DNA from 2 places in the Achromobacter sp. GQ309 genome. Region 2 is predicted to be linked to the other one. Evidence: predicted binding sites of a transcription regulator. Region 2 holds the regulator's gene; the other holds the start of a gene.

Region 1 (10,722 bases), on a different contig from region 2:
CATCGTCAACGAAGGCAACGGGCGCTATTACGAACCGGCGCCCGGACGGAATGCGGGCGTGGGCGTGGGGGCGACTTACCGGTTCTGACGCGCGAGGTGCGGCGGGCTGTCGTGGGCCCGCCCGCGCCTTACGCCGCGGCGGGATAGCAGAACGCGCTGTCCTCGCAATCGCTGCATCCCGGCGCGGCCGCGGCGGGCAGGTCGGCGTGTTCGCACGCCGAATGCGCCAGGAATTTCTTCCAGCGCAGATTGTTCACGTTACGGCTCACCAGGCCCGGATAGTGGCGCGCAAGCAGCACGGTGACGTCTTCGCGTCCCGACAGACCCAGATCGCGCCACAGGTGGTCGGGCCGCAGGCAGGCGTGCGCCAGGACGCTGCTGACCCATGGGGTGGTGTCGGGACCGGGCGCGCGGTAGGCGTCGAGCAGGACGCGCATCAACAGCGTGAAACCGGGCTGCGGATCGCTCACGCCGATCCCGACGTAGGCGGCATATTGCTCGCGCAGCGGGGACAGGGATGTGTCGAAGCCGGTCAGCGCGCCCGGGAACAGGTAGTCCAGCAGGTCGTGAAATTCGGCGGGCGACAGACCACTGCGCGCCAGATCCTGGTGGGCAATGCTGGTGCCGATGACGGCGGCGAAAAAGCCGGCGTCGGGATGAACGGGCGGTGCATATCGCAGCAAGGCATGCGCAAACCGCTGGGCCCGATCGGTGATGCTGGTGTCGGGAAGAGAGGGCGGCACAGGCACGGCGTCCATCATGATTCTTAATGCGGTAACGGTTTTATTAAGCTGTTAACTAAACAGTGTAGGGGCGAATATATAACGAAAAATCGGCGCGCTTCTGCCATATGCGGGTGAATCCCCGTTGGGACATACCCGAGGGTAATTAGCGGGGACAGGTATGATCGGCGTCCTATCCATTGCATAACACCCCAAACATGCCGCGCCGTTTCCGTCCCGCTGTCACCCGTCTGTTTGGCGCTGTCGCGCTGGCGCTGGCCGGCATGGCCGCATCGCCGCCGCCCGCCTTGGCCTTCGACGTCGGCGCTGTCATTGATTCGATCCGGCTTTCCCGTTATCCGCTGCGCGAGCCCGAGCGCCGGGTGTGGGGCACCGAGAACGTCAAGGACGCCGTCCTTGTTGGTCAGATGGAAAACCGGCTGTACCTGTACCGGTACGTGCGCGAGGGGGCCAAGACCTTCAAGCTGGATTTCCGCTCGCAGCCGCTGGTGATCGATCCCGAAGGCTGGAAGGCGTCGCGCGAGGACAACGTGGCGGTCCGGTCCCCGCGCGCAGGCGAAGCCTTCTACTGGGTCGGCTATGCCGATCGCGGCGCCGGCGCCGTCAAGGCCACGGGTTTTCTGGTGGACGACAAAGGTGAGGCCGCGTCGGTCAACGCCGACTCGCAGCTAGCGGTGGTCACCAGCAGCCGGCCGTGGGACGAGGCGCGCCGCGCGCAGGCCCTGGCAACATTGCACGCGGCGCTGCGCGACTATCCCACGCGGCTGGACCCATTTCCCGCGCAGGTGCGCTTCGAACACCAGACGGCGCCGGACGTGACGGCCACGTTCCGCACGTTGCACCAGGTGGCGCGCGCCATTCCGCGTGCCAAGACCGCCGAGTTCAACCGTGCGCTGGCCGACCTGCGCCGCTTCGTCATGGCGCAGGATTATCGCGAGATCGATCCGGACGGCAAGGACGCCGAGATGCTGACTGCCTTGAACGACTACGGCTTCTGGCTGGCCGAGTCGGGCGACACGGCGCAGGCGGAACGCATCCTGACCGACGTGCTGCGGCGCGATCCGTCGCGCACCGCCGCCTACCTGAACCGCGCCGACGCCCGCTGGAAACAGCGCGAGAAATCGCGCGAGGAGCGGGCCTATTACGAAGCGCTGGCGCGCGAGGACTACCGGCTGTATTGCGCAAAGCGCCTTGCCGCCAAGGAAGCCATTCCGGCCAACATCGCGTCCCGCATCGGCGCGGCGCTGGAGGCCTCGGCACTGGATGCGCAGGTCTGCCGTCCGCGCCTGGCGATCTTCCAGGCGATCCAGGCGAACGATCTGGACGCGGTGCGCGCTCAGCTTGCAGGCGGACAGGATCCGAACGGCGTGAACGAATACGGCAGGTCCGCTCTGTCCGTGGCCGTGTCGCGCAAGCAGCTTGAGACGGTGCGCGTGCTACTGGACGCGGGCGCCAAGGCGGATGGTCCCGACAACGGGTTCTCGCTGGTCGCCAGCGCGTTGCCGGACGCCAAGGACACGCGTCCGGCCGCAGAGCGCTACGCGCTGGCCGACATGTTGATCGCCGCGGGTGCACCGGTGGATGCGCTGGACTCGAACGGCACGCCGCTGCTGATGCGCCGGATTTCGTACTACAGCGACAGCAAGGAAAACCTGATCTATCTGCTGGAGAAGGGCGCCAATCCGAACGCGCGCGAAAAGAACGGGCGCTCGCTGCTGCATGCCGCGCTGCAAACGCCGAAGAATTTCTGGTTTGCCGAGAAACTGCTCGCGCGGGGGGCGGACATCAATGCCGCCTACACCCGCATGTATTACGGCAACAGCCCCATGTGGGAAACGCCCCTGCTCGAGGCCCTGCGGGAATCGCCGAGCGGCGACCTGACCCCGTCGGCGGCCTATGCCGTGCCCGAGCGCGTGAAATACGTGCTGGCCCACGGCGCCGATCCCGCGGTGGGCGGCTACGGCGCCTCCAAGGACGCGCCCGACCGTAACGGGATGAATGAAGGCCTGTCGCTGGCGGTCCGCTACCTGCAGCCTGGCCTCATCGATCAGCTGGTGCAGGCTGCTCGCCCGCCGCAAGCGCCGCTTTCGACGGAGCCGTTGTCCAGTCTGCTGTCGATGTGGAATCAGGTGGCGCAACGCGCGGCGGCTGACGGCAACAGCGCGGCGTGGGACGGCCAGCGCGCGCGGCTGCGCGCTATCGCGGACCGGCTGGTGGCCGCAGGCGTGCCGCTGGCGGCGCCGGCCGACACGGCGGGACCGCTGCGCAACCGGATCGCGCCGCTCAGCCTGCCGTGGCTGCCCGACGATTTGTACGAGGCTTGGCTGAAGGCGGGTGCGGACCCGACCGACCGGAGCGATTCCGACATGCGGCTCGAGGGCGTCGCGGCGGCGGACGCGCTGCCGCTGGTGACCATGCTGAACCTGGGCATGGACAACAAGGTTCAGTTGCTGCTCGAACACGGCGGCGCGCCAAAGACGCCGGCCCGTTGCGGCATGGCGGTGGCGGACGTGCTGGCCTGGCAGCTTGGCAACAACGGCCCGGTCAGCCCGATGGGCGGACGTGCGGTCAAGCAGGTGCTCGATGCAGCCGCTGGTCCCGCTGGGTGCGACCTGAACCAAACTTCGCGCGTGCAGCCGTTCGAGGGCGTGACGGCAATTGAGCTGGCACGGCGCGCCGAGGTGGACCTGGCGCCGCCGGCTCCGCCGCGCTGAGCCGGCGCGCGCTGCGCGGCGGCAGCGGCCAGCTGGCTGCCCGCGACGCCCCAGCGCCTTCCGCGCGATCTCCCCTCAAAAAAAACAGGCGCCCGAAGGCGCCTGTTTTTGCATGCCTTAACGGCAAGCGGTCATTACATGGCGTGGCCCATGTTGACGTTCATGTTGTACAGCACCCAGGCCGAACCACCGACGATGATGAAGATGATCAGCACGGTGAAGACAAACGTGGCCAGGTTGTCGCGGGACGATTTCGATGCGCCCATGTGCAGGAAGTACACCAGCTGAACCAGCAGCTGGAGAATGCACAGCGCCACCACGCCGATGATCGTGGCGGTGTGGGACAGCGCGCCGTGCATCACCAGGCCGAACGAGCCGAAGGTGAGCAGCAGCGAGAGCACGAAACCGATGATGTAGGACTTCAGGCTGCCGTGATCGGCGGCGTGATCGTCGTGGCCGTGCGCGGCCGCAGCGGAGTGCGACATCAGAGGGCTCCCAGAAGGTAGACAAAGGTGAAGACGCAGATCCAGACGATGTCCAGGAAGTGCCAGAACAGGCTCAGGCACGCCAGACGACGCTTGTTGATCGAGTCCAGGCCATGACGGCGGATCATGTCGAGCATGACGATGATCCAGATCAGGCCAAAGGTCACGTGCAGGCCGTGCGTACCGATCAGCGTGAAGAACGCGGACAGGTAGGCGCTGCGGCCCGGACCGGCGCCGATGCTGATCAGGTGATGGAATTCATAGATTTCCATCGCGATGAAGCCCGCGCCGAACAGGAACGTGACCATCAACCAGCCCATGGCACGGCTCTTGTTGTTGGCGTGCACGTTCAGGTTGGCCATGCCGAAGGTGAAGCTGGACACCAGGAGCAACAGCGTTTCGACCAGGACGAAGTTCAGGTCGAACAGTTCCTTGCCGGACGGACCGCCCGCGGTGGCGTTGGACAACACCGCGAACGTGGCAAACAGCACCGAAAAGATCAGCAAGTCGCTCATCAGATAGACCCAGAAACCGAAAACGGTCTTGGATCCATCGTCGTGATGCGCGTGATCGTCGTGACCCGCGTGGGGGTGAGTGGCTACGGCTTGAATCATGGCTCAGGCGGCCTTCTGCATTTTGTCAAAGTGAGCGTTTTCGATGCGTTCGACTTCCGCGGCCGGGACCCAGTAGTCGACGTCGCGGTCATAGGCGCGAACGATGAACGAACCGATCATGCCCACGAGGCCGGCGATCGACAGCCACCAGATGTGCCAGATCAGCGCAAAGCACATGACCAGGCCAAAGGCGCCAATCCAGACACCAGCGGCGGTGTTCTTCGGCATGTGGATGTCTTCGTACTTGGCCGGGCGCTTGTACGCCTTGCCGCTCTGCTTGTCTTCCCAGAACTGGTCCAGTTCATCAACGTGAGGAACGTGGGCGAAGTTGTAGAAGGGCGCGGGCGACGAGATCGACCATTCCAGCGTGCGGCCATCCCACGGATCGCCGGTGACGTCCTGGTTCTGCTTGCGCTGACGCACGGAGACGAACACTTGCTGCAGCAGGAAGAAGATGCCCAGCATGATCAGCGCGGCGCCAGCCAGCGCGACCAGCAGGTACGGCTGCCATTCGGGGTTGTCGTAATGGTTCAGGCGACGCGTCATGCCCTTGAAGCCCAGGACGTACAGGGGCATGAAGGCCAGGAAGAAGCCGACGAACCAGCAGTAGAACGAGTAGCGGCCCAGACGCTCGTTCAGCGTGAAGCCGAACGCCTTCGGGAACCAGTAGACCATGCCGGCGATGCAGCCGAACACCACGCCACCGATGATGGTGTTGTGGAAGTGCGCGATCAGGAACAGGCTGTTGTGCAGGATGAACGACACGCCGGGGATGGCCAGCATCACGCCGGTCATGCCGCCGATGACGAACACGATCATGAAGCCCAGCGTCCACAGCACCGGCGTCGTGATGCGCAGGCGGCCGCGGTAGATGGTGAACAGCCAGTTGAAGATCTTGGCCCCGGTCGGGATCGAGATGATCATTGTCGCTATGCCGAAGAAGGCATTGACGTTGGCCCCCGCACCCATGGTGAAGAAGTGGTGCAGCCAGACCAGGAACGACAGCACGCCGATGGCGGCCGTGGCGTAAACCATGGACTTGTAGCCGAACAGGGTCTTGCGGGCGAACGTGGCAACGATTTCCGAATACACGCCGAAGGCCGGCAGCACCAGGATGTAGACCTCGGGGTGGCCCCAGATCCAGATCAGGTTCACGTACATCATGACGTTGCCGCCACCGTCGTTCGTGAAGAAGTGCGTGCCCAGGTAGCGGTCCATCGTCAGCAGCGCCAGGGTCGCGGCCAGCACGGGGAAGGCGGCGACGATCAGGACGTTGGTGACCAGCGAGGTCCACGTGAAGATCGGCATCTTCATCAGGGTCATGCCAGGCGCACGCATGCGCAGGATGGTGACGATGAAGTTGATGCCGCTAAGTGTTGTCCCCAGCCCTGATATCTGCAGTGCCCAGAGGTAGTAATCCACCCCCACGCTTGGACTGTAGTCCAGCCCGGACAACGGCGGATACGCGAGCCAGCCGGTCGCGGCGAATTCGCCCACGAACAGCGACAGCATCATCAGCACGACACCGGCGGCGAACAGCCAGAAGCTCAGCGAGTTCAGGAACGGGTACGCCACGTCGCGGGCGCCGATCTGCAGCGGCACGACGATGTTCATCAGCCCGGTGATGAAGGGCATCGCCATGAAGAAAATCATGATGACGCCGTGGGCGGTGAAGATCTGGTCGTAGTGGTGCGGCGGCAGGAAGCCGGCCGAGTCCGCGGACGCGACGGCAAGCTGCGTGCGCATCATGATGGCGTCGGCAAAGCCGCGCAGCAGCATGATCAGCGCAACGATGATGTACATCACGCCGATGCGCTTGTGGTCGACGGTGGTGAGCCACTCCGTCCAGAGGTACTTCCACTTCTTGAAGTAGGTGATGGCGCCGAAGACCGCTAGGCCTCCCAGGCACACGGCGGCCAGCGTAACCATGACGATGGGGTCATGGTACGGAATGGCCTCGAGGGTAAGTTTCCCGAGCATTGTTAGTTGATTCCTGCGATCAGATTATTCGACGTGGAGGTGCACGTGGCGGAGTCCACGCCGGCCATCTTGGTCATCGTGCTGCCCAGAATGAAATCAAACATGGCGGGCGGCGCCGACGAATACTTCACGACCGGGTTGCGCTCGCTGCGCTTGGTCAGTTCCGCATAGACCTCGGGGGTCAGCGCGGTGGGAGCAGCCTTCGCTTCCTTGATCCAGTTGTCGAACCCTTCCTGCGACATGGCGTGCGCCTTGAAGCGCATGCCCGAGAAACCGCCGCCGCTGTAGTTGGCCGAAATGCCGGCGTAGGTGCCGATTTCGCGCGCGTTCAGGTGCAGCTTGGTCTCCATGCCGGCCATCGAATAGATCTGGCTGCCGAGCTGGGGAATGAAGAACGAGTTCATGACCGAAGCCGACGTGATCCGGAAGTTGACCGGAACGTCCACGGGGAACGCGATCTCGTTGACCGTGGCGATGTCGTACTCGGGGTAGATGAAGAGCCACTTCCAATCCAGTGAAACCACCTCGATGGTCACCGGCTTGTGTTCGGACACGAGCGGCTTGTAGGGATCCAGCGCGTGCGTGGAGCGCCAGGTGATCACGGCAAGAATCGCCACGATGATACAAGGGACGGTCCAGACGACGGCTTCGATTGCCGTGGAGTGGGCCCACTTGGGCTGGTAGTCAGCTTTGGTGTTGGAAGCGCGGTACTTCCAGGCAAACGCCACGATCATGATGAGGACCGGGATCACGACGATGAGCATGAGCCCGGTCGCCGTCAGCAGCAACGTCTTTTCCTGGATGCCGATATCTCCCTTGGGGGAGAGGATTTCCATGTTGCAGCCGCCAAGCAGCATGACCGCGCCGACGCCAAATATGCGCGTAAGGGTCGCAAGGAGGGGGTGTTTCACGTACAGCCTTGGATGGAAGGTGGGAAATGCTGCAAAGCAGCAGACTGGAATGCTGCTAGGCAGCAACGTCCATCCTATCGGTTTGATCTGGGTCAAGCCTGCGACGAAAGGTCGCATTGCCTGGGAGAAATCCGGCCCAATGGCGGCGGATTCAGGGTTTTCCTAGGGGAGCAGAAGCCCCGAGGGGAGGGAGGGGGTGCGACGATATGTCGCAGGTGCACATGGGGGTGTTGTAAAGATGTGTCGCCCCGCACAACTCATTCCGGAAGCACCTCGCGTTCCGGCCCCGGTTTTTTCGCCAGCTTGCGTTGCAGCGAGCGCCGGTGCATGCCCAGGAGGCGCGCCGCGGCGGAAACATTGCCGCCGGTCTCGTGCAGAGCCTGGTGAATGTGCTCCCATTCTAGGCGGTGCAACGGCGTCATGGTCGTTTCGATCGTAACTGTTTCTGGCTTCACCAGACCCAGCGTGCGCAGGATCATGGGCGCCGTGGCCGGCTTGGGCAGATAGTCGTCGGCGCCGCGCTTGATGGCTTCCACGGCGGTGGCCACGCTGGCGTAGCCGGTGACCAGCAGGATGCGCATGTCTTCGCGCAGCGCGCGCAGCGGGCGGATCAGGGTCAGGCCGGAGTCTTCGCCCAGGCGCAGGTCGACCAGGGCAAAGGCTGGACGGATTTCCTCGGCCACGCGCAGGGCCTCGGCGATGCCGGTGGCGGTTCGGGTTTCCAGGCCGCGGCGCGACAGGCTGCGCTGCAGGGTGCGCACGTAGAGTTCGTCGTCGTCGATCAGCAGGCCAAGATCGTTTGCATTCATCACATTCAGGTCCCGGGGTTGCCGAGAGGCAAATAAAAGCGGATGCGGGTGCCGCCGCCTTCGGCCGCGGTCATGGTCATTTCGCCGCCCATCTGTTCCACGGTGGCGTGCGACAGGGCCAGGCCCACGCCCAGTCCTCCCGGCTTGCCGCTGTTGAACAGGCTGGTCGCCGGCAGCACGGCATGATCGGGATCGAAACCCCGGCCGTAGTCCCGGACTTCGCCGCGCAGGGCGCCGTAACCGTATTCCAGATGCAGGTCCACGCGGGGCGCGTCGGCGGATTCCCCCGCGTCCGCGGCGTTGTTCAGCAACGCCTGCAGCAAGTGGGCGATGGCGGGATCGACGCGCAGGCTGGTGGGCAGCGTGCCCGAGCGTTGCAGGTCGATGGTCGGCCGGATCAGACGCCACTGCCCCACGACGCGAACCAGATCCACGGCGGTTGGGACCGCCAGATTGCGGATGCGTTCCCGGCACAGGGCCAGAAGCTGGCTCAGGGTGGTGACGTCTTCCCGCAGGTCTTCGTCGTCCTGGACCTCGGCGGCGATCTCGTCGGTCAGGAGCGTCATCGTGGCGAGCGGCGTGTTCAGCTCGTGCGCCATCGCGGCGGCGTGGGTGGCCAGGGCGACGATGCCTTCGTTGCGCGTGAAGCGTTCTCGCAGGCGGGCCAGTTCGCGCTCGCGGGCGCGCATGTCGGCGGCCAGGCGGGTCGAGAACACCAGCACCACCACGACCGAAATCAGGAAATTGGCGCCCAGCCCCCACAACAGCAGGGTGTGGGGGTCGACGTCGCCGCGCAGGGGCTGGCCGAAGATGGCCGCGGCGCCGTAGCCCAGCACGCCAGCCAGCGCCGCGGCCAGCGCCCAATTGCGAGGCAGCGCCAGCGCGGCCAGGGCGGTCAGGATCAGGAACATCGTGCCGAACGGGTTGCTGATGCCGCCGCTCCAGCCCACCATCCAGGCCAGCACCGCCATGTCGATGAACAGGTGGCCGAAGGCGGTGGCGTGGGAGAGGTCGCGCGGATGGCGCAGGCGCAGGCTGGCGTAGACGTTGAAGCCGATCAGCATGCCCACGCCCAGCCACAGCGGTTCCAGCGGCAGATCCAGGCCCAGCACGCTGCTGGCGACGAGGACGGTGGCGGCCTGGCCCGCGATGGCGAGCCAGCGCAGGCTGCAGAGGGTACGCAGGAAGGAAAAGGCGGAACTACCGGGCATATCCAGATACAGAGGGCCGGCCAGCCTGCCGGCAGTTACGGGCGCCCGGCTGCGCGGAACGCTGGCATCCGGAGCGCGGCGGCGGTGGCCGGCTGCTGCCCGGGCCGGAAGGCGCGGGATTCGGACGTGCAGGCATTGTATGGTGAATCGGAGGGCGGCGCTGTCGCGGCGGCGGGGCGATGTGTCCCTGATATGTGGCCGCCGATAGGTGAACATTCGAGCATGGAGCGCCGGCGATAGGCATTCAAATGGCGAGATCGCGGTGCGACCCCGCCACGCGGCAGGCGCGCGATGAACGCCTGCCGCCCGTCATCAGTGGCCGTGACCGGCCGCTGGCGCGGCGGTCGCATTCAGCGGCCGGGCCACTGCGTCGATCGGCACGCGCCGTTGCTGACGGGCCGCGTCTTCCACGATCAGCGTCAGCGCGACGTGATCGCCCGGCACGATCTGCTTGGCCAGGTCGATGAGCATGACGTGGTAGCCGCCGGGTTTCAGGTCCACCGCCTGGCCGGCGGGCAGGTCGATGCCGGGCACCTGGCGCATCTTCATGACGTTGTCCTGCATCGCCATCTCGTGCACTTCCACGTGCTTGGCCGCCTGCGATTCCACGCCGACCAGCCGGCCGGCTTCCTTGGAAGTCAGTTGCATGAACACGCCGGTCGCGTGCTGGTTGGGCACGGTCGCGCGCACCCAGGCGTCTTGCACGGACAGGCCGGCGTCCTGCGCCAGCGCAACATGGCTGAATCCGGCCAGGGCCATCGCGAAGACGGCGGCCAGCGGTTTGATCGAAAGCTTCTTCATGAGGGTTTCCTTTATTGGGTCAGAGCACGGTGCGCAGGTCTTGCGCGCATTCCTGCGCGCTCTGCTGATGGCGCAGCGCCACGCGCAGCTTGCCTTCGGGGTCGATGAGGTACGTCAGCGCGGTGTGGTCCATGGTGTAGGACGAGCCGGTCGGGACCTTCTGGTAGAACACCTTGAAGGCCTGGGCGGCGGCGCGGGTCTGTTCCGCCGTGCCGCGCAGACCGACGAAGCCGGGATCGAAGGCCTGGGTGTAGGCGCGCAGGATCTCAGGCGTGTCGCGCTCGGGATCCACGGTAATGAAGAGAACGCGCAGCTTGTCGGCATCCTTGCCCAGCAGCGTTTTGATCTCGACGGCGCGGGTCAGCGCCGTCGGGCAGATGTCCGGGCATTGGGTGAAGCCGAAGAACAACATGACCGGATGCCCGCGGTAGTCGGCCAGGGTGCGGGTTTTGCC
Region 2 (10,722 bases):
CTGAGACCAGGGCAGCAGCGCCGCCAGCGCCATCGCGGCCGAGCTGGCCGGCATCAGCACGACGTGCCGCCATGCCAGTTGCGCCAGCGTTCCCGGCGCACCGCACTCGCTGGCCAACAGCGCGGCGGGCGTGCGCCACGTGTCCACAATCAGTCCGGCGCCCATGGCCGCCAGGCACACCAGCCACAGGCCAGCCATGCCGGCCGTGGCCTGCGGCCTAGCGGTGGTCGTGGCAGGCTTGGCGCGGGGTGTCGCCGTATCGGTCATGGTGGCGCACCCAGTCGCGAACATCGAAATACGGGCCGTTTTCGTTGCGGCCCAGCGGCGCGATGTCGAGGTAGTTGTAGGCCCCCGCCAGGCGCTCCACGCCGCGTTCGAAGGCCGAGTAGGTGTGAAAGATTTCGCCGTCGGGATCACGGAAGAACGCGCTGGTCCCTGGACGTTCCTCGACGGCGCCATCCGCCTGCGGCACGGACGCTTCGAAGTCGAAATTGAAGTCGCTGCCCGCTGACGAGTACCAGTCAAACTGCCAGCCCATGCGGGCCTGGAAGGCGGCCAGCCGGGCATACGGCGCGCGCGAGACCGCCACCACCGTCACGTCGTGGTGCCGCAGGTGCATGAGCGCGCTGTCCAGGTGATCGGCTAGGAGCGAGCAGCCCACGCACCCGTCCTCCCAGTCCGGACTGAACATGAAGTGATAGACGATGAGCTGGCGCCTGCCGTGGAACAGGGCATCCAGGCCTTGCATGCCGTGCGCGCCCTCAAAGGTGTATGGCTTGTCCACTCGCACCCACGGCAGCGCCATGCGGTCGCGGGCCAGGGCGTCCGAGGCGTGGGTCAGTTCCTTTTCGCGCCGCAACAGCGCCTCGCGGGCAACGGTCCATTGGGGGCGGGATACGACGGGATGATCGGTTTGCATCGTGCGTCTCCTTTGCGTGCCGGGCGCTTGGACCCGGGGGTCAAGTTCGGATCCGGCGGACAGGTCCGGGGCGCCAGGTTCAGGCCTTGCCGGCCAGGTGGTCCGCCAGCCGGTCCATGGCGCCGGACCAGCCATTCTCGTGGCCGTCGCGGGTGGCTTCGTCGACGAACGGTGTCTGCAGGAAGGCAAGCTCGGTGCCCCCGTGTGCCGAGGTGAAGTCCAGCGTGATCAGTGAGGTTTCCTGCGGCGTGTCGCGCCATGCCCAGGTGAACACCAGACGGCGATGCAGCGCGACTTCCTGGTAGCGGCCGCTGGCGTAGTGTTCCCCGCCGTCTGCGGTGATGAAGCCGACTTCATAGGCGCCGCCCACGCGCACATCGGTTTCGGCCAGCAACACGCGTTGCGTGCCTGCCGGGCCGAACCAGCGCATCAGCGCTTGCGGGTCGGTCCAGGCTCGCCAGACGCGTTCGACGGGGGCGTCGAAGCGGCGCTGGAGCCGCAGCTCGAGGGGGGAGATTCGGTTTTCCATGGGTGGATTTCCTCTTCGTGATAGAGATATCGCGCCAGCGAATCCAGTTGGCCGGTCCAGAACCTTTCGTACCGTGCCAGCCAGCCGGCGGCGGCGCGCATGGGTTCGGGAGACAGCGTGCAGCGCACGACCCGCCCGTCCTTGGCGCGCGCGATGAGGCCGGCCTCTTCCAGCACCCGCAGGTGTTTCATAAAGGCGGGCAGGGATATGGCGTGGGGTCGGGCCAGGGTGCTGACCGAGGCCGAGCCCTGTTCCAGGTCCGCCAGCACCCGGCGGCGCGTGCCATCCGCCAGCGCGGAGAAGATGGCATCGAGACCATCATCATTTAACTTAACCATAAGGTTAAGTTTTAGGTCTGCCACAAGCGCGTGTCAAGCGCGATGGCTTCGGACTTTCCCTAGGGGTGAAGCGCGTTACTTGCCGCGCGGCTTGATGATGTCGCAGGCCGCGGCGGTGTTGCTGGCCGGGGCGTCGCCGCCCAGCAGCGCTCGCACGCCGCAGACCGAGCCGAACATGCGCTTGCCGTCGTGGCCCACGCCGCCGACTTCGAAGGCGCTGTGACGCAGGGGGACGGGCTTGGAGCCTCGGGCGGCCAGCACGTGCTCGTACTGGACGTAGCCCGTGCCGCGCGCCAGCCGGGTGGCGCCCTGGGCTTCGGCGCCGCAGGCTTTGTCCAGCAGCCGGTGCTCGGGGTTGTTGTCCGCGCCGCCCAGCAGGTAGACCACATCGCGCGCCGCGTAGCGCACGAAGAGGCGGGAATCGTCGGATTCGCCGGCGTAGGCGGGCAGCTTGTCCGTGCCGTACTTGTACTGGTTGTAGGTGGGGCAGATGCCGCGCTCGTAGGGCGCGTAGCCCTTGCCGTCGGCGCGTGGCCTTTCGTTGGTCAGGTACAGGTAGGAAGAGGGGTTGGCGACCACGTACCGCAGGGTCAGGCCGTCGCGTCGCAACACCCCGTCCACGTTGTTCAGCACCGCATACCGGTGCACCAACTGCGCGCCGGCCGAATGGCCGGCAAGCACCAGGCCGGCGAGCGACGGCAGGCGCTTGCGGTCGTCCAGGCTGCGCAGCAGGTCGTCCAAAACCTGGAACGAGGTGACGGGGGCGGGCCGGCCCGTGGCCTGGACGCTTTCCTGGCCGTCTTCCCAGCTGGCCTTGCGCCAGGCGGCCATGCCCGCGAAGCCCGAGTCGATCGAGCCGGAAAACCGCGGGGCCAGCACCAGCGTGTCGCCGGCGCGCGCCGGGTCGGCGGCGACCAGCGCGGCGGCGGTTTCGTAGTAGTTGTCGGCGTCGCGCTTGACGCCGTGGATGACGATGAGCACTTGCTTGATGCCGCGCAGGTCGTCCTTGGCCAGATCCCGGTTGGCGTAGACCGGCATCTTGTACCGGTTTCCGGGGCGGCCCAGTTCAACCGCCTGCCAGCGCAGCGGCGCCGCGCGCTTGGGCACGGGCGTGGCTTCGTCGTAGTCGTAGGGGTCGGGCAGCGGCGTCTGCGCATGCGCAGCGCCGCAAGCCAGCAGGGTGGCCAGGGCGAGCGAGGCCGCCAGCGCCGTGCGGGTCAGGGATGTGGCAGGCGCGCGGCGCATGGCGCGGCGACCGCTCAGCAGCTTTCGAGTCCCAGCAGTTGCTTGAGCGCGGGCAGGTCCAGGATGCGGACTTCGCGCTGGTTGATCTTGATGAGGCCGTCGCGGGCAAAGCGCGAGAACAGACGGCTGACCGTTTCCAGCGTCAGGCCCAGATAGTTGCCGATTTCTTCGCGGCTCATGCGCAGCACGAACTCGGTGGACGAGTAGCCCAGCGACGCATAGCGCTGCGAGAGGTTCAACAGAAATGCGGCCAGGCGCTGTTCCGACCGCATGGAGCCCAGCGACGCCAGCATCTGGTGCGAGCGGGTGATCTCGCGGCTCATGAGGCGGCGGAATTGCTGTTGCAGCGACGGCAGGTGCGACGCGACGCGATCGACTTCGTTCAGGCGGATGACGCAGACCTCGGAATCTTCGAGGGCCACGGCGGCCGACACGTGCTTGCCATCCAGCATGCCGTCCATGCCGACGATCTCGCCGGGCAGATGGAAGCCGGTGATCTGGATCTGGCCGGTGGCGTCTTCAAGTTGCGTTTTCAAGCTGCCGAAGCGCACGCCGTAGACGGCGTCGAGCGGATGATCCAGCGAAAAGAGCGTCTTGCCTTTTTCCACGCGGACGCGCTCTTTGACCAGTTCGTCCAGCTTTTCGACTTCGGCGGCTGCCATGCCCACGGGAACGCAGACGTGACCCAGCATGCACGTGGAACAGTGGGCGGCATCAGGGGCAATGGGGACCCGTTTTTGCATACGATGACCTTTAGAGTGCCCATTGCACGGCGGGCGCCGGAACGGGTGTGAAGCACGAGACAGGCGTCTATTGTAGTCCGTTGTTACTACGGGTGTCTTACCGGGCGTCCTGCTTTGTTCTGGAAAGGCGATGAGCAATCCAGTCTTCCCCGGTGATATCGACCGCCGCGGCCCGAAACGCGGGGTCGATCGGATAGTACTCGCAGGGCAGCAGACTGGTCGGGCCGGCGCCTTCCAGACTGGCGGTAACCGTGCGGCGCACGAAGCAGCAGGGCTTGCCGGGCTGATATTCCTCGATCTCGTCCATCAGGGCGATCAACGCCGGTTCCACCTGGAAAACGTCGCCGCGCACGCGCCGGCCGTCCTGCACGGGGATGAGCCCGGGCCAGTCGCCAAAATCGACCAGCATGCCGGGCACGCTGGCCGCGCCGACGTGGCTGGCGGCCGGCAAACCGCGCGCTGCGGCCGCCCGGGCGAGGTCGTTGATTTCGCCGGCCCGTAGGGTGCCGTACACAAAAACGTATATGCTCATTGCTCTGTTTGCTGGTGCACGTCGAAGAAGACCATGAGAGGCGCCGGGTGTTGAAATTGTCTCACCCGGCCACATATTCAGGTTATCGAGCCAGCCGGCACGGATCGGTCAGGCTCCCCACAAGCCAATACGACCATTATGCGATTCGACAAACTGACGACCAAGTTTCAACAAGCGTTGGCAGACGCCCAAAGTCTGGCCGCCCGCAACGACCACCCCTACATCGAACCTGTCCACGTGCTGTCCGCCCTGTTGTCGGATTCCGACAGCGGCGCGGGCAGTTTGCTGGCGCGTGCCGGTGTGGCGGTCAACCGACTGGGCCCGGCCCTGGAGTCCGCCCTGAAGGGCTTGCCGCAGGTGCAGGGCGAAGACAACGTGCAGGTGGGCCGCGACCTGCAGGGCGTGCTGACCCGTACCGACAAGGAAGCCTCCCGCCGCGGTGACACCTATATCGCCAGCGAACTCTTCCTGCTCGCGCTGGCCGACGACAAGGGTGAAGCCGGCCGCATTCTGCGCGACGCGGGCCTGCAGAAAAAGGCCCTGGAAGCGGCGATCGACGCCGTGCGCGGCGGCGAGAACGTGTCGGGCGCCGAAGGCGAAGCCAACCGCGAGGCCCTTTCCAAGTACACGCTGGACCTGACCGAGCGAGCCCGCCAGGGCAAGCTGGATCCGGTCATCGGCCGCGACGACGAAATCCGCCGCACCATCCAGATCCTGCAGCGCCGGACCAAGAACAATCCCGTGCTGATCGGCGAACCCGGCGTCGGCAAGACCGCCATCGTCGAAGGCCTGGCGCAGCGCATCGTCAACGACGAAGTGCCCGAGACCCTGCGCGGCAAGCGCGTGCTGTCGCTGGACCTGGCGGCGCTGCTGGCGGGCGCCAAGTTCCGCGGCGAGTTCGAAGAGCGCCTGAAGGCCGTGCTGAAAGAGCTGGGCCAGGACGACGGCCGCAACATCGTGTTCATCGACGAGCTGCACACCATGGTGGGTGCGGGCAAGGCCGAAGGCGCGATGGATGCGGGCAACATGCTCAAGCCGGCGCTCGCGCGCGGCGAGCTGCATTGCATCGGCGCCACCACGCTGGACGAATACCGCAAGTACATCGAGAAGGACGCGGCGCTTGAGCGGCGCTTCCAGAAGGTGCTGGTCGACGAACCCGACGTGGAATCCACCATCGCCATCCTGCGCGGCTTGCAGGAGCGCTACGAAATCCACCACGGCGTCGAGATCACCGACCCGGCCATCGTCGCGGCCGCCGAGCTGTCGCATCGCTACATCACCGACCGCTTCCTGCCCGACAAGGCCATCGACCTGATCGACGAAGCCGGCGCGCGCATCCGCATGGAAATCGACTCCAAGCCGGAAGTGATGGACAAGCTGGACCGCCGCATCATCCAGCTCAAGATCGAGCGCGAGGCCGTCAAGAAGGAAACGGACGACGCCTCCAAGCGCCGCCTGGGCGTCATCGAGGACGAGCTGCAAAAGCTGCAGCGCGAGTACAACGACTTCGAGGAAATCTGGAAGGCCGAGAAGGCCGCGGTGCAAGGCACGCAAGCCATCAAGGAAGAGATCGACAGCGTCCGCGCCGAAATGGCGGAACTGCAGCGCAAGGGCCAATTCGACAAGCTGGCCGAGCTGCAATACGGCAAGCTGCCGGATCTTGAGGCACGTCTGAAGGCCGCCGAGGTGGGCGCTGCCGAGGCCGCCGAAAACGCCGAAGGCGACGAATTGCGTCCGCGCCTCTTGCGCACGCGTGTCGGCGCCGAGGAAATCGCCGAAGTCGTGTCGCGCGCCACCGGCATTCCGGTGTCGAAGATGATGCAGGGCGAACGCGAAAAGCTGCTGCACATGGAAGAGTTCCTGCACAAGCGCGTGGTGGGTCAGGACGAGGCCGTGCGCCTCGTGTCCGACGCCATCCGCCGTTCGCGTGCGGGGCTGGCGGATCCGGCGCGGCCGTATGGCTCGTTCCTGTTCCTGGGCCCCACCGGCGTGGGCAAGACCGAGCTGACGCGCGCGCTGGCTGAGTTCCTGTTCGACTCTGAAGAGCACATGATCCGCATCGACATGAGCGAGTTCATGGAGAAGCATTCGGTGGCGCGGCTGATCGGCGCGCCGCCCGGATACGTGGGCTACGAAGAGGGCGGCTATCTGACCGAGGCCGTGCGGCGCAAGCCCTACAGCGTGGTGCTGCTCGATGAAGTCGAAAAGGCGCATCCGGACGTGTTCAACGTGCTGCTGCAAGTGCTGGACGACGGCCGCCTGACCGATGGCCAGGGCCGCACCGTCGATTTCCGCAACACGGTGATCGTCATGACGTCGAACCTGGGTTCGCACCATATCCAGACGCTGGCTGGCCAGCCGTACGACGTGGTCAAGGAAGTGGTGTGGGATGAACTGAAGCAGACGCTGCGGCCTGAATTCCTGAACCGCATCGACGAAGTGGTGGTGTTCCATGGCCTGGAAGCGCAGCACATCGAGTCCATCGCCCGCATCCAGCTTCGCCGTCTGGGCGAGCGCCTGGAAAAGCAGGAGATGCGGCTGGAAGTGACGGAACCGGCCCTGGCCGAACTGGCCCGCTCCGGCTTCGATCCGGTGTTTGGCGCGCGCCCCTTGAAGCGTGCGATCCAGCAGCAGATCGAGAACCCGGTGGCGCGTCTGATCCTGGAAGGCAGGTTCGGTCCGCGCGACGTGGTCCCGGTGGATTGGCAGGATGGCCAGTTCGTCTTCACCCGCACGTTGCAGTGATCGCGCTGCAATAAGCAGAATGCCCGGCGCGTAGCCGGGCATTTTTTTGTCTGCGCCGTAGCGCCGACGCGCCGCCGCGCCGAACAGATCGGCGCGGCGCTGGGCAATCACATCACTTCGCGACCGTCACGAACACCGGGTTCGAATAGAACCACAGGTCGTTGTAGTTGCGGGCGTTGATGGCGTTGAAGCGCGCCGCGTTGTCGGCAAAATCGACCTTCGCATCCGGCAGCGGTTCGCCCGCTGCGGTTTCGCCTGCCACGTCCACGCCAAGATTGGTGCCGCGCAGGCGCAGGTACTGGCTCTTGTCGGCTTTGATCGTGGTCGTGATGACGTTGTAGCCATCTTCGTCCACCTTCCAGTCGGCCTTGGTGAAGCGGGCCAGTACGCGCGTCGTGGGGTTGGTGTCGGCGTCGTATTCCGGGGTGCCGGGTGCGGCGCGTTCGGTCACGTCGCCGACGATCAGGTCCACGTGGTTGACGGTGGGCTTGACGTAGGTGGGGTTGCCGCTTTCGATCGGGTACTCGTAGTTGTTGCGCTCGGGGCTGCGGAAGCGGATCGTGACCTCGACGGTTTCACCCTTGGCCGCCTGCAGTTCGCCGCCCATGTGCACGGCGCCGGCCGCGCCCTTGGCCTGGAAGTCCAGCGCGTCGATCAGGTCGCCGAAGACACCGAACATGCGGCCGCTTTTCAGGCCCGTGACCACGGCCGCCATGTCGTCGCCGTCCTTCCAGACGTACGTCTTCGAGTATTCGCCGGGCGCGTAGCCGCTGCTGTACAGACCCTGGCTCGTGCGGAAGTGGTAGTCCGAATCGGCCACGTTCCAGATGCGTCGGCCTTCGCCCAGCAGCGCGTCCCACGTGCCGCCCAGGTGCGCGACCAGGTAATCGGCGCCGCCATAGGTGCGGTTGGGCAGGAAGGCGTTGGTGTAGGCGGTGGCGTAGCCGCCACGGTCCGGCTCCATCTGGTTGCCGACCATGCCTTCGATCGCGAAGAAGACGCTCGGGGCCAGGTCGTTCATCTCGCGCAGCTGGGCGATCGTGTACTTGCCCGCGTAGCGCGACGGGTGGTTCAGCAGCATGTAGCTGTCGGGGTACTTGTCGCGCAGCCACTTCAGCGCGGCCAGCGAGTCGGCGTGCGTGGTGAACGCGCGCGTTTCGCCGGACAGGCGCGAGACCAGCAGCGGGTCGAACAGGTTGGGATCACGGTTGGTGAACAGGTACTCGAACTCGGCCACGGCCTCCAGCGACTTGGGCGACTGCGGATCGTTGTAGCCGATGCCGATGTTCACGTGGTCATGCGTCGGCATGTCCCATTCGAACGACGAGAAGATGATCTTGCCGGCGTAGCGGCCCGCGGCCTGCGCCTGCTTGATGTAGGGCACTTCGTACTGCGCCATGCCTTGCGAGAACGGGATCGATCCGCCGGGCAGGTTGACGCCGGTATGGTCGCGGGCGGACAGGCGCAGATGGTTCGAGATGGCGGCCCAGTCCAGCTTGTAGCGGTCGAACGCCTGATCCAGCGCGCTTTCCAGGCTGACCTGCGCGTCGTCCGACTGGAACGTGTGCACGTGCAGATCGCCCGTGGACCACGCACCCGTTTCGACCGGCTTGGGTTGCTCTGCGGGCGGCGTCGGGTCGGTCACGACGGGCGGCGTCGGCTCAGGGGTGACCACCTCGTCATCGTCATCGCTGCCACCGCAGGCGCTCAGCAGGGTCACGCAAGCCAGCGACAAGGGCATGATGGCTCGCCGCAGGCGGGATACTTCGAACTGCATCTACAACACTCCAACGTCATGTCGGCATGCAACGCGCATGCCGCAAAGCGCGCAACTATGCGGGCGGGGAATGACGTGGGAATGACAGTGGCGCGCCGGATGTCGATTTCCGTGCGCCTGGCGTTGTCTTCAGCAGCTATTTTTTTGCGGCTCGGCCTTCGGCCAGCGCCTGCGTGATGATGGCGTTCGCGGTCCAGCGCACCACATCGGTGACCTCGGGCAGGTCGAGCTTCCAGATGTCCTTGAGCACCAGGAACACCTCGGTGCCGTACACCAGCGACAGCGCCTGCGCGACGCGGTCCTGCTGCGCCGGTGTCAGGTCGGCGGCCAGGGGTGCGATGGCGCGCCTGAGGATGTCGACGCGGTGGCCGCGCACCAGTTGGGGCTCGGCGCCGGCCTTGCCGGCGCTGGCCTGCGCATGCTGTTGCAGCGACACCTGAATGGCAGCGCGCAGCGGCGCCTCGTGCGCCGCCAGTCGCGGATACGCGAAGCGCAGCAGCTCGTCGACGCGCGCCGCCGCGTCGGGCGCATCGGAATTCCACGCGAGGATGGGGCCCAGGCTTTCGTCCACCACGGCGGCGATCAGCGCGCTCTGGCTGGGAAAGTAGCGGTAGGCGGTGGCGCGCGAGACTTGCGCGTGTTCGGCCAGCTCGGCGACCGAGGGCGTGACGCCTTGCGCCATCAATTGCTGGGCGGCGTCGAGCAGGGTCTTGCGCATCCGGGCGCGCGGCCCGTGCGGAGGTTCGCCGCTGGCGGCTGCCTGCGGGCTGGCGGGGGCGATCAGCTTCGTGCCGGCCGCTGCCGAGGACGCCTTGCGGGCGAGGGATTCGGATTGACGTGAGACAGGTGTCTCAGTATGATTCTTTCGTCTCATTTCTGGATTCTACGGGCCTTTGGCCTCACATATCGAGGCGCGCACGCAGTGTAGCCGCCCGCGGAGGAGTCATGACGCATACCAAGCAGCGGGTCTTTGTCGCCGCGACCTACGACACCAAGGGCCACGAGGCCGACTACGTGGCGGATCTGCTCCGGCGCGAGGGGCTGGACGTGGTGTCGGTGGATGTCTCGACCTCGGGCGCGCCCAGCGCCGCGCAGGTCTCGGCGCAAGAGGTCGCGCGCAGCCACCCGGACGGCGCCGCGGCGGTCTTCACGGGCGACCGGGGCACGGCGATTGCGGCCATGGCTCTTGCGTTCGAGCGCTACGCCGCCGGCAACGCGGAAATCGGCGCGCTGCTGGGCCTGGGCGGCTCGGGTGGCACGGCGCTCATCACGCCGGCCATGCGCGCGTTGCCCATCGGCACGCCCAAGGTGATGGTGTCCACGATGGCGTCCGGCAATGTCGCGCCGTATGTGGGACCGTCGGACATCGCGATGATGTATTCCGTGACCGACGTGGCGGGCCTGAACCGCATCTCGCGCCGCGTGCTGGCCAATGCGGCCGGCGCGATCGGCGGCGCGTTCCGCCAGTCGTCGGCCGCGGCGGCTGACGATGGCCGGCCGGCGGTGGGCATCACCATGTTCGGCGTCACCACGGCCTGCGTGCAGCAAGTCACGCCGCTCCTTGAGTCGCAGTTTGATTGTCTGGTGTTCCATGCCACTGGCACGGGCGGGCAGTCGATGGAAAAGCTGCTGGACAGCCGCCTGCTTGCCGGTGTGCTGGACCTGACCACGACTGAGGTCTGCGACCTGCTGTTCGGCGGCGTGCTGGCCTGCACCGATGACCGCTTTGGCGCGGTGGCGCGCACGGGCGCGCCCTATGTCGGGTCGTGCGGCGCGCTGGACATGGTGAATTTCGGCGCGATGGACACCGTGCCCGAACGCTACCGCGCCCGACGCTTCTATCCCCACAACCCGCAGGTCACGCTGATGCGCACGACCGCAGAGGAAAACACGC

Evidence for each region. Region 2 encodes FNR, which switches genes on or off when oxygen is low (the NO sensors DNR and NnrR bind a similar motif). Its sites were predicted from a motif close to TTGATNNNNATCAA; they were not measured.
Region 1: a site for FNR is predicted at 7,530-7,543, ahead of cyoA (ubiquinol oxidase subunit II). Genes of this name have one in related genera too.

The regions. Positions count from the first base shown of each region.
Region 1 covers NZ_JCAXDP010000005.1:309,920-320,641, forward strand. Annotated here, with positions in the region: gene AC6CIE_RS17660 (TonB-dependent receptor domain-containing protein) at 1-88, shown strand, start outside; gene AC6CIE_RS17665 (nitrogen fixation protein NifQ) at 129-761, opposite strand; gene AC6CIE_RS17670 (ankyrin repeat domain-containing protein) at 941-3,457, shown strand; gene cyoD (cytochrome o ubiquinol oxidase subunit IV) at 3,592-3,942, opposite strand; gene cyoC (cytochrome o ubiquinol oxidase subunit III) at 3,942-4,556, opposite strand; gene cyoB (cytochrome o ubiquinol oxidase subunit I) at 4,560-6,536, opposite strand; gene cyoA (ubiquinol oxidase subunit II) at 6,539-7,447, opposite strand; gene AC6CIE_RS17695 (response regulator transcription factor) at 7,705-8,256, opposite strand; gene AC6CIE_RS17700 (ATP-binding protein) at 8,262-9,467, opposite strand; gene AC6CIE_RS17705 (copper chaperone PCu(A)C) at 9,780-10,268, opposite strand; gene AC6CIE_RS17710 (SCO family protein) at 10,288-10,722, opposite strand, start outside.
Region 2 covers NZ_JCAXDP010000001.1:528,021-538,742, forward strand. Annotated here, with positions in the region: gene AC6CIE_RS02475 (hypothetical protein) at 1-267, opposite strand, end outside; gene AC6CIE_RS02480 (DUF899 domain-containing protein) at 218-919, opposite strand; gene AC6CIE_RS02485 (SRPBCC family protein) at 999-1,448, opposite strand; gene AC6CIE_RS02490 (ArsR/SmtB family transcription factor) at 1,349-1,786, opposite strand; gene AC6CIE_RS02495 (hypothetical protein) at 1,862-3,031, opposite strand; gene fnr (fumarate/nitrate reduction transcriptional regulator Fnr) at 3,046-3,774, opposite strand; gene AC6CIE_RS02505 (gamma-glutamylcyclotransferase family protein) at 3,872-4,306, opposite strand; gene clpB (ATP-dependent chaperone ClpB) at 4,445-7,051, shown strand; gene AC6CIE_RS02515 (CehA/McbA family metallohydrolase domain-containing protein) at 7,164-8,828, opposite strand; gene AC6CIE_RS02520 (TetR/AcrR family transcriptional regulator) at 8,965-9,612, opposite strand; gene AC6CIE_RS02525 (Tm-1-like ATP-binding domain-containing protein) at 9,774-10,722, shown strand, end outside.